Regions from separate parts of the Desulfosporosinus paludis genome, predicted to be linked through region 1. Evidence: riboswitches for the same ligand, from Rfam matches in the RefSeq annotation. Region 1 holds a riboswitch; each other region holds the start of a gene.
The links. Region 1 has a riboswitch for S-adenosylmethionine ahead of VZF35_RS10685 (homocysteine synthase). Riboswitches for the same ligand answer to the same signal wherever they lie in the genome.
Positions count from the first base shown of each region.

Region 2: linked by a shared signal. The riboswitch ahead of VZF35_RS09475 (ATP-binding cassette domain-containing protein) and the one ahead of VZF35_RS10685 (homocysteine synthase) in region 1 are both predicted to bind S-adenosylmethionine.
Region 3: linked by a shared signal. The riboswitch ahead of VZF35_RS11665 (homocysteine biosynthesis protein) and the one ahead of VZF35_RS10685 (homocysteine synthase) in region 1 are both predicted to bind S-adenosylmethionine.

Region 1 covers NZ_CP144211.1:2,117,144-2,120,422, forward strand. The annotation lists gene VZF35_RS10680 (acyl-CoA dehydratase activase-related protein) at 1-1,662, shown strand, start outside; SAM riboswitch class I at 1,787-1,897, shown strand; gene VZF35_RS10685 (homocysteine synthase) at 2,081-3,279, shown strand, end outside.
Region 2 covers NZ_CP144211.1:1,864,690-1,867,968, reverse strand. The annotation lists gene VZF35_RS09485 (methionine ABC transporter permease) at 32-718, opposite strand; gene VZF35_RS09480 (NIL domain-containing protein) at 708-1,133, opposite strand; partial or broken gene VZF35_RS09475 (ATP-binding cassette domain-containing protein) at 1,287-1,771, opposite strand; SAM riboswitch class I at 1,819-1,919, opposite strand; gene VZF35_RS09470 (YerC/YecD family TrpR-related protein) at 2,091-2,390, shown strand; gene hisZ (ATP phosphoribosyltransferase regulatory subunit) at 2,511-3,279, shown strand, end outside.
Region 3 covers NZ_CP144211.1:2,323,725-2,327,003, reverse strand. The annotation lists gene VZF35_RS11675 (IS1182 family transposase) at 1-1,088, opposite strand, end outside; gene VZF35_RS11670 (hypothetical protein) at 1,370-1,504, opposite strand; SAM riboswitch class I at 1,661-1,789, shown strand; gene VZF35_RS11665 (homocysteine biosynthesis protein) at 1,964-3,160, shown strand; partial or broken gene VZF35_RS11660 (NIL domain-containing protein) at 3,163-3,279, shown strand, end outside.

The sequences.
Region 1 (3,279 bases):
CTGGGTGGGAGGCCCTATCACATTGATCCGGAAATTAATCACGGAATACCAGAAATGATTCAAGCGTACGGATTTGCAGTTTTGGCGGAAGACTCTATTAACCATTTGGGCCAGGTTGAGCGCCCCCTGCGTATTGTAGATCAATGGGTATATCATACCAGATTATATGCTGCCGCGAGCTATGTAGCCCAACAGAAGTCTCTAGAATTGATCCAATTGACATCCTTCGGCTGCGGCCTGGATGCGGTCACCACAGATCAGGTTAAGGAAATCATTGAGTCCTACGGAAAGATCTATACCGTTTTGAAGATTGACGAAATTAACAATTTAGGGGCTGCTCGAATCCGTGTGCGTTCTTTAATTGCCGCCATCCAAGAACGTGATAAACGGAACGTGATCCCAGAAAAACTCATCACCAAACGCCCACGTGTGATTTTTACCAAAGAAATGAAAAAGACCCATACCCTTTTAGTTCCCCAGATGTCCCCTATTCACTTTCAGTTTCTCCAGACCGGCTTTGAAATGGCAGGCTATCGCCTGGAAATTTTACCTTCCGTTGATAAATCCGCCATTGACGAAGGCCTGAAATACGTTCATAACGATGCTTGCTACCCTGCTATTATTGTCGTCGGACAAATCATGAAGGCCTTAGGTTCGGGCAACTATGATTTAAGCAACACCTCCGTGATCATCTCCCAAACCGGCGGAGGGTGTCGAGCCACGAATTATATCGCTTTCATCCGTAAAGCTTTAGCGGACGCCCATATGGAACATGTCCCCGTTGTGGCCTTAAACACGGGAAACTCCTCAAGTTTAGAACAGAATCCGGGCTTTAAAATTACCCTTTCGATCTTTAGAAAGCTTATGCAGGGTTTGGTTTACGGAGACCTTCTGATGCGCGTCCTCTACAAGATACGCCCTTATGAACTTATTCCAGGTTCGGCCAATCGTTTGTATGATAAATGGGTTAAACAATGCCAGGAATCCCTGAAAACCGGCAAACGAAAGGACTTTATCCAAAACGTTCGTCGGATCGTTACGGACTTCGACAATCTTCCCATTCACGAAGATTGGATCAAACCGAAGGTTGGCGTAGTCGGAGAAATCCTCGTTAAGTTTCACCCCACAGCAAACAATAACATTGTGGAACTGCTGGAAGCCGAAGGCGCTGAAGCCGTTGTCCCCGATCTTGCAGACTTCCTTTTATACGGCGCCTTTGATAATCGTATCAAGTATGAGCAATTGTCAGGAAAATTTTGGAGTATGGTTTCCGGTAATTTTTCTATCGGCCGGATCGAGTCCTATCGACGTGAGATGAAAAAAGCCCTTGAAGCCAGTATACGCTTCACCGCCCCCAAACCTATTGATGAGATAGCTAAGTATGCCCAAAACCATCTCTCGCTTTCCAACCAATCGGGAGAAGGCTGGTTCCTTACAGGAGAGATGGTCGAATTGATTCGAAGTGGGGTCAACAATATTGTGTGTTTGCAGCCCTTTGCCTGCTTGCCGAATCATATCACAGGGAAAGGTATGTTCCGAGAGATCCGCCGCTCCTACCCAGGGGCAAACATCGCCCCGATCGACTATGATCCGGGAGCAAGCGAAGTTAATCAGCTCAATCGGATAAAGCTGATGTTGTCTGTAGCAATGGATAATCTCTAAAAGCCATAACCTTAGGTTGATCAGAAAAGCTAAGGCGTGATCAGCCATTATTTTCCTACTTGACACGGACTCCGCTTTGTTTTATAGTAGCTATAATCCATTTGAGACAACTAAATATTAATTTCTCTTATCAAGAGCGGCGGAGGGACTGGCCCTATGATGCCCGGCAACCTATAGCTCAGCTATGAGGTGCTAATTCCAACAGAACCAATAAATAGGTTCTGAGAGATGAGAGTAGCGTGTTAAATAATGTAACGGCCGCTTCTCTGAAGCGGCCGTTTTTATTTACTATCGAAACTCCCACCGAACTTACCCATCCTACCAAGGGATAAACTTGATTCCCCGAATACCTATGATAAGACATAGGTAAAAATCATCAACCCGAAGAAAATCAGCATATTAAAGGGAGGAATTTACGATGACTCAAGAACGTCAATTAGGATTTGAAACCATTTCTTTGCATGGAGGACAAAACCCAGATTCAGCAACCAACGCCCGAGCCGTACCGATATACCAAACGTCTTCCTTTGTTTTCAACGACACTGAGCACGCAGCTAACCTCTTTTCATTAAAAGAACCAGGCAACATCTATTCTCGGATTATGAACCCTACCCAAGATGTTTTTGAACAGCGCCTGGCCCTTCTAGAAGGCGGAGTTGGGGCACTCGCAACATCATCAGGTCAAGCAGCAATTACGTATGCCATTCTCAATATTGCCCAAGCAGGGGATGAAATTATTGCCTCAGGCTCTCTCTATGGTGGTACCTACACTCTGTTTGCCTATACTTTTGCAAAACTAGGGATCAAAGTCCACTTTGTCAATGGTGATAAGCCGGAGGAATTCCGAGCTAAAATCACAGAGCGGACTAAAGCCTTATATACTGAAACCATCGGCAATCCTCAAATTAATGTCGCTGACCTAACGGAACTTGCCGATATCGCCCACGAAAATGGCCTTCCTCTGATCGTAGACAATACCTTTGCCTCTCCTTATTTATGCCGGCCCATCGAGCATGACGCTGATATCGTTGTTCACTCTGCCACTAAATTTATCGGCGGACATGGTACTTCGATAGGAGGAGTCATTATCGACTCTGGAAACTTCGCTTGGGATAACGGCAAATTCCCCGGACTGAGTGAGCCCGATCCCAGCTACCATGGCATCGTCTATACCGAAGCCTGCGGTAAGGCAGCCTTTATCACTAAAGCTCGGGTCTCCCTGCTGCGGGACACTGGAGCAGCGCTTTCTCCATTTAACTCCTTCTTGTTTTTACAGGGTTTAGAAACCCTCCCCCTCCGTATGGACAGACACGTTGCTAACGCCCAAAAAGCGGCAGAGTTTCTGAATAGCCATAAATTCGTCACATGGGTTAATTACCCAAGTCTAACCAATAGCCCTTACCACGCCCTTGCCCAGAAGTATTTACCCAAAGGTTCCGGAGCAATCTTTACCTTCGGAGTCAAAGGTGGTCTTAAAGAAGGAGAAAAATTCATTAACGCTCTAAAATTGTTCTCACATTTAGCCAACGTAGGAGATGCCAAATCTCTGGTCATCCACCCGGCTAGCACCACGCATCAGCAACTTGATGAAGAATCCCAACGCGCCGCCGGGATTTC
Region 2 (3,279 bases), 250 kb from region 1:
AGTTTAGATTAGATCTTAAGTATATAGACTCTTAATGGGCTAATTTGCGTGCTAAGGCAGTTCCTAAGGACTGCAGCCCTTGTACAAGGATGACGAGTATGATGACCGTGACAACCATAATATCGGTTCGAAATCGGTTATAGCCATATTGAATTGCTAAATCTCCCAACCCTCCGCCGCCGACAGCTCCCGCCATGGCAGTGTAGCCGATCACGCTGATCGTCGTGATGGCAGCACCAAGAATTAGCGAACCTTTTGCTTCAGGAAGAAGTACTTTAAGGATGATCTGAAAAGGTGAGGCTCCCATGGAAAGTGATGCCTCAATGATGCCATAGGGAACTTCTTTGAGAGAGCTTTCCACGACCCTTGCCACAAAAGGGGCTGCCGAGATGACAAGCGGGACAATGGCAGCGGTCGTACCAATTGACGTGCCGATAAGTACACGCGTTAGTGGGATAAGAGCCACCAATAAGATGATAAACGGAGCGGATCGTAAAATGTTGATGAGGGTTCCGAGAATTCGCTCCACCCAAGGGTTGGGGGAAATATGTCCAGGTGAGCTGACAACCAAAACAACTCCCAAGGGAAGTCCTAAAAGGTAGGCGAGAAATGTGGAGACGAAGACCATGTAGAGAGTATCCCCTATTGCCGGAGAAACGAGCTGGAGCAAGTCGCTCCCTAATGAGACTTGGAAGAGTGTGGAGGGTTCAGTTAGCAATTCGAATCACCTCCAAGTTTAAATTTCGGCCTGCTAAATAGTGATGGGCCTCTTGGAGTTGCTCTGGGTTTCCCTGCAGCTCTAAAGTTAAAGTACCAAAGAGAGTAGACCTTAAATGATCAATGCTCCCATAAAGAATGTTGGCACGGACAGCACAAGTGTGTAATAAATCAGTAATGATGGGCTCCGAAGCCTGCGATCCAAGAAATTGAAGACGGATAATTTCTGAGTCCTGATGAGTCGCAAAATCTTTAAGCAGCTCCGTTGGAAGGTCTTTCGGAAAGATAGTTGCTATGAATTCTCGGGCGATGTCCGACTGGGGTTGAGTGAAGACAGATTCTACGGGGCCGTGCTCGACGATGCGGGCTTGGTGAATCACGGCCACATCCGTGCAAATCTCTTTGACCACTTTCATTTCGTGGGTAATTAGAACAATCGTTAAGCCGAGTTTTTGGTTAATGTCTCGGAGTAGTTTCAGAATCGAGAGGGTGGTTTGGGGGTCGAGAGCTGAAGTGGCTTCATCGCACAAGAGAACTTGAGGTTGTGTTGCTAGTGCTCGCGCAATGCCTACCCGCTGTTTTTGCCCGCCGCTGAGTTGAGAAGGGTAAGCAGAAGCTTTTTCCTCGAGATTGACGAGGCTGAGCAACTCCTCGACGCGTTCAGCGATTCTTTGTTTGGGCACGCCGGCAATCTCCAGGGGAAAGCAATGTTTTCCGCCACCGTGCGCGATTGCAAAAGACAAAAGTGTTGGAAAATCATCCCGATTCCCTGCCGTGCTTGACGGAGTGCCTTTCCGGAAAGTTTTGTCAACGTCTGACCTGCAACGACGACTTCTCCGCGTGTGGGCTTTTCAAGCAGATTTATACAGCGAATAAGTGTGCTTTTACCAGCCCCGCTTAAGCCGATGATCCCGTAAACAGCGCCTTGAGGAATGTTCAAGGAAACGTTATCAAGAGCGGTTACGGCTCCTTGGCGGGAGACGTATGTTTTGACTAGCTGGTTAATCTGAATCAAGTTGTACCTCCTTCTTAGATGTTTTCGAGAGTTCAACACAACAAAAAACTCCGCGAAGAAAACCCGCGGAGTTACATTCGGTTTTCCTCTTATCTCCCAGATTTCTCTGCAGGAGTTAGCACCGTGCTTTTAAATGCCGGTTGCCGGGTTTCATCGGGCCAGTCCCTCCACCTACTCTGAATAAGAGTTTTTATGAAATTTTTGTGTTAAAGTCTCGCAAAAAGATGCTTGTATTGTAGCATAAGCTGTGAGGAAATATCAAGAGGAAAAATTAAACAGGTCCATCTGTAAAAATACTTGACATTATTCCAATGCTTTAATAAATTAAAGGAAGAAAGTAATCCGAGGAGGGTGTACAATGTCAAGCGATGAACGTTTACAAAATCCCTTAACGGACGCCTTATTCGAGGCAATTTTGCTGTTAAGAACGAAAGAAGAGTGTTATCGGTTTTTCGAAGATATTGCCACGATCGCTGAAATAAAGGCGCTGGCCCAGCGTTTGGAAGTAGCGAAGATGTTAAGGAGAAATGAGACTTATACTGCCATTGAAAAAGTTACTGGAGTAAGTACGGCAACCATTAGCCGTGTTAAACGCTGTTTAAATTTCGGAGCGGATGGGTATCAACTAATCTTAAGCCGATTGCAAGAACAAGATTAAACTTGAAGTAAATTCTCGATCTGAGATCTAGAATCAATTGTTACGATGACTTCACCATGAATACTAATATAATCGTTTCAGATTTTGAAGCATCATTGAGCGTAGAGAAGGGGAATAATAATGCTAAGAACGAATTTAGGACAACGTATTCCGGAAGGCATGCGTGATTTACTGCCCGAGGAAATTGCAGTGCAGGAACGCCTTGAGACTGAGGTCATGACACTTTTTCAGCGTTGGTCTTATCAAAAAGTGCTGCCTCCTACTTTAGAATTTACCGCTTGTGTTCAGCCTGATGTGGAGCAAGTTGATTCTCTCTACAAGTTTTTCGATCGAGAGGGACGCATCTTGGCCTTGCGACCGGAATTGACGATTCCCATCGCTCGTTTGGTTAGTACGCGTATGCGTGGAGCAAATTTACCTCTCCGCTTGTGTTATGGTGCAGATGTTTTCCGTAATACTACTGTTAGGTATCGTGAATTCCGTCAAGTTGGAGTGGAACTCATCGGTGCTGACCAAGAACTGGCTGATGCGGAAGTGATTGCTCTTGCTGTCGAGGCGATTGCTTGCTTAGGGATCAAAAATTATCAATTTAACCTTGGGCATATGGGAATCTTCTCAGGGCTCATGTTGGAGGCGGGTGTCGATGAAGGATTCCAGACTAAGCTGGAAGAGGCCCTAGCTCGCAAAGACATGGTGGGCGTAGAACGGTTGGTCCAAAACAGTGGGTTGCCGGAGCGTGTACAGGAACTGCTGCTTCGGTTACCTCATTTTCACGGCGGAGAAGAAATCCTCGATGAAGTTCTTGGCTGGAGTACACTCCCGACTATTCGGGAGGCAGTTGAGAGTTTGAGGCGGATTTACCGTTATTTAAGTGATTTTGGTGTTCAAG
Region 3 (3,279 bases), 210 kb from region 1:
GTCTGTGGCTTAATGAAAGGCTTTAGTCCTTGTTTCTCAAAATAAACATAGTTTTCTTCACTTTCGTAGCCTGCATCAGCAATGACATTATGATATCTTTTAGGTAAGTTCTCAATTAGCTTTTCTAAAAAAGAAATAAGAGTCAATTGATCGGAGCGCTCACTCGAAATGGCCAATCCAACGATATATTCAGCCTCTACGCCAATCTGCACATTGTATCCTGGCTTTAGCTGAGAATTTCTCATATGATCTTCCTTCATATGCATAAAAGTGGCATCCGTATCCGTCTTTGAGAAGCTATTTCTACCATCAAAAAGCTCGTTATAACGATCATATCTCGTTTGTTTTTCCAAGAATTCTTCTAGTGTCTCTGTTGCCCTTTGCAGATTAGTCTTGCGTTTTCCCTTTCCAGAAACAAACTCTATTTTTTCGGCTTGTTGCTTCTCCTTCAGAAAAGCAATGTAATTCTGAAGGGTTTCCACTGTGATTGCCGACTCGCTTAATGGAATACCAGTTTCGATTTCTTTATTGAGTTTCACAAGAAATGCCCTGGCTTTTTCTTGCAGTTTCTGTTCATTTTTGATGGTGGTTTTCTTCCATACGAATGTATATTTATTGGCATAGGCCTCAATTTTTGTACCATCTATAAAAATATTTTCATACTGGATCTCACCCAGTTCACCTAGTTTAACGACCAATTGGTTGAAGAGCCCTTCGATAATTCCTTTAATCCGACCGTTGCGGAAACGAGCAATCGTATTATGGTCGGGCACCTTCTGTCCTTGGAGCAACCACATGAAATTAATATCTCTCCTACAGGCTTCCTCTATTTTTCTGCTTGTGTAAATGTCGTTCATGTAAGCATACACCAATACTCGGAATAATGTCTTGGGTGTGACTGCTGGATTTCTTCCCTTGGAAGAGTACGCCTTGTTTAAATTTGTATAATCTAATCCCTCCGTCATATGGCATAGCAGTCTCACCGAGTCATCTTCTGGTATTAATACTTCCATGTTTAGTGGGAGCACGAGTTGATAAACCCCACTATTTTCGTTATAATTTTTGCGTATAGTTTTGTTTTGTAGCATAAACTAATTATACCGAAAAGACGGGTCTTTGGACTTGTCTTTTTGTATTTTTACACAGAAAGGGGCTGCCTCTCCATAGAAATTATATTTCTATTTTGAGACAGCCTCTTGTGGTGTCTTCTTTTTAAATGGGGAATTTTTTCCCCGATCAGGTTTGCCAGTTTTCGTTGTATCTGCTGCCTTATTAGACATAGAAAGTAGCCTCCTTGTTAAACATAATTTAGGTTCCTTCAGTCACAGGAATAATACAAAAAAGATCACTTTGATAGCGAGTTAAAACCTCACTCCGGATAGGTTGTTTCTTTATCTTTGCCATAGTCAGTCCGTCCATCTTGATCCGGTGAGTGTCCATAAGGGAGTTCTTCACGTTTTGGAAATGGGCGTTTTGTCGGTTTAGGTTGATCTGACGAATGCATTGTATCCCTCCTCTTTGGAATATTTTTAGAGTTCCCGGTGCAGGATTAATTATGCGGGAGACTCGGAAACTTAACTTGTGTATTAATTATCGTGAGATCATATTGACATGATATGTAACAAATGTTAGACTCAGCGTAGTGAATTTAATAGGTATGCTCTTATCCGGAGTGGTGGAGGGACTAGCCCAATGAAACCCGGCAACCCGCTTTGCTTGCAAAAGCCTCGTCTTTGCTCAAAGCATGGTGCTAATTCTTGCAGGAGTGAATTCTTCTGATAGATAAGAGGAGTGTCGATGACGTAATTTGGCCTCTTCTGTTTAGAAGAGGCCTTTTCAATGCCTGTTCACGATGGCGTTGAAGAGAACTTTTTTAGGTCATACTCCAAGTACTGCTAGAAGTTGAATTTAATTGGGGATTAGTGAGGATAAAGCTGCAACAAATCTGGAGGTGGGATGTTTCATGAGTGTTGAGAAGACGTATGCGGAAATTAACGCCAAGATCAAAGCTGGCAAAGCAGTCGTAGTGACTGCAGAGGAACTCATAGCATTGGTCGAGGAAAAAGGGCTTTCCCAAGCCGCCCATGAGGTAGATGTCGTCACTACGGGAACTTTTGCGCCGATGTGTTCTTCGGGAGCTTTTTTAAGTTTCGGGCACACTAAGCCCCGTATGAAAATGCAGAAAGTTTGGTTGAACGGAGTATCCGCCTATGCTGGAGTAGCGGCTGTAGATGCCTATTTGGGAGCGGCAGAACTGCCCGAAGATGATCCTCTGAACAGCAACTATCCTGGAGAGTTTCGCTATGGCGGCGGGCATGTTATTCAAGACTTGGTGGCGCGTAAACCTGTTCATCTTAAGGCGATTGCTTATGGAACGAATTGTTACCCGCGCAAGGCTTTTGAAACAACAATAACCCTTGATGAGATCAATGAAGCCATTCTTTTTAATCCTCGTAATGCTTATCAGAATTACAATTGTGCCGTAAATCTGACGGATCACACAATTTATACGTATATGGGCATGTTAAAACCTCAGTTGGGGAACGCCAACTATTCGACCTCTGGAGAATTAAGTCCACTTTTGAAAGATCCGCATTTCAAAACGATTGGAGTAGGCACGAAAATTTTTCTTGGTGGCGGGATTGGATATGTCGCTTGGAACGGAACCCAACATTTCCCTTCCATTACCAATGTCGATGGCAAAGAACTTGGCGGCGCTGGCGGAACGCTTGCCGTAATAGGGGATCTTAAGCAAATGAGTCCCAAGTGGCTGGTCGGCACCAGCTTCTTAGGGTATGGGGCAACGCTTAGTGTGGGTATAGGTATACCAATCCCAATTCTCAATGAAGAAATCGCTCGCTACGCAGCCATGAAGGATGAAGATTTGTATGCTCCCGTTGTTGACTATGGAGACGCATATCCCTCATTTACTCCTGGAAACTTAGGGTATGTCAGCTATGCTGAATTAAAAAGCGGCAAGATTCAAGTAAGAGGCAAGGAAATTCAAACAGCTCCTCTGTCGAGTATGCCAAGAGCACGGGAGATGGCCTCAACCCTTAAGCAATGGATTAATCATGGCGACTTTTTATTGACAGAGCCTGTCAAACTTCTCCCCTCGCCTGCCGATGGTATTATAGCTCATAGCTTAAAGGAGGTTTGATTATGTCGCCTAAAAGAATTGTTTTACGCTTTGGGACAGATATTTCGGTAAAACCGATCGTCTATCGCCTAGTGAAAGACTTCGACTTAGTCGTTAATATTGTGAAGGCGGATGTTAAT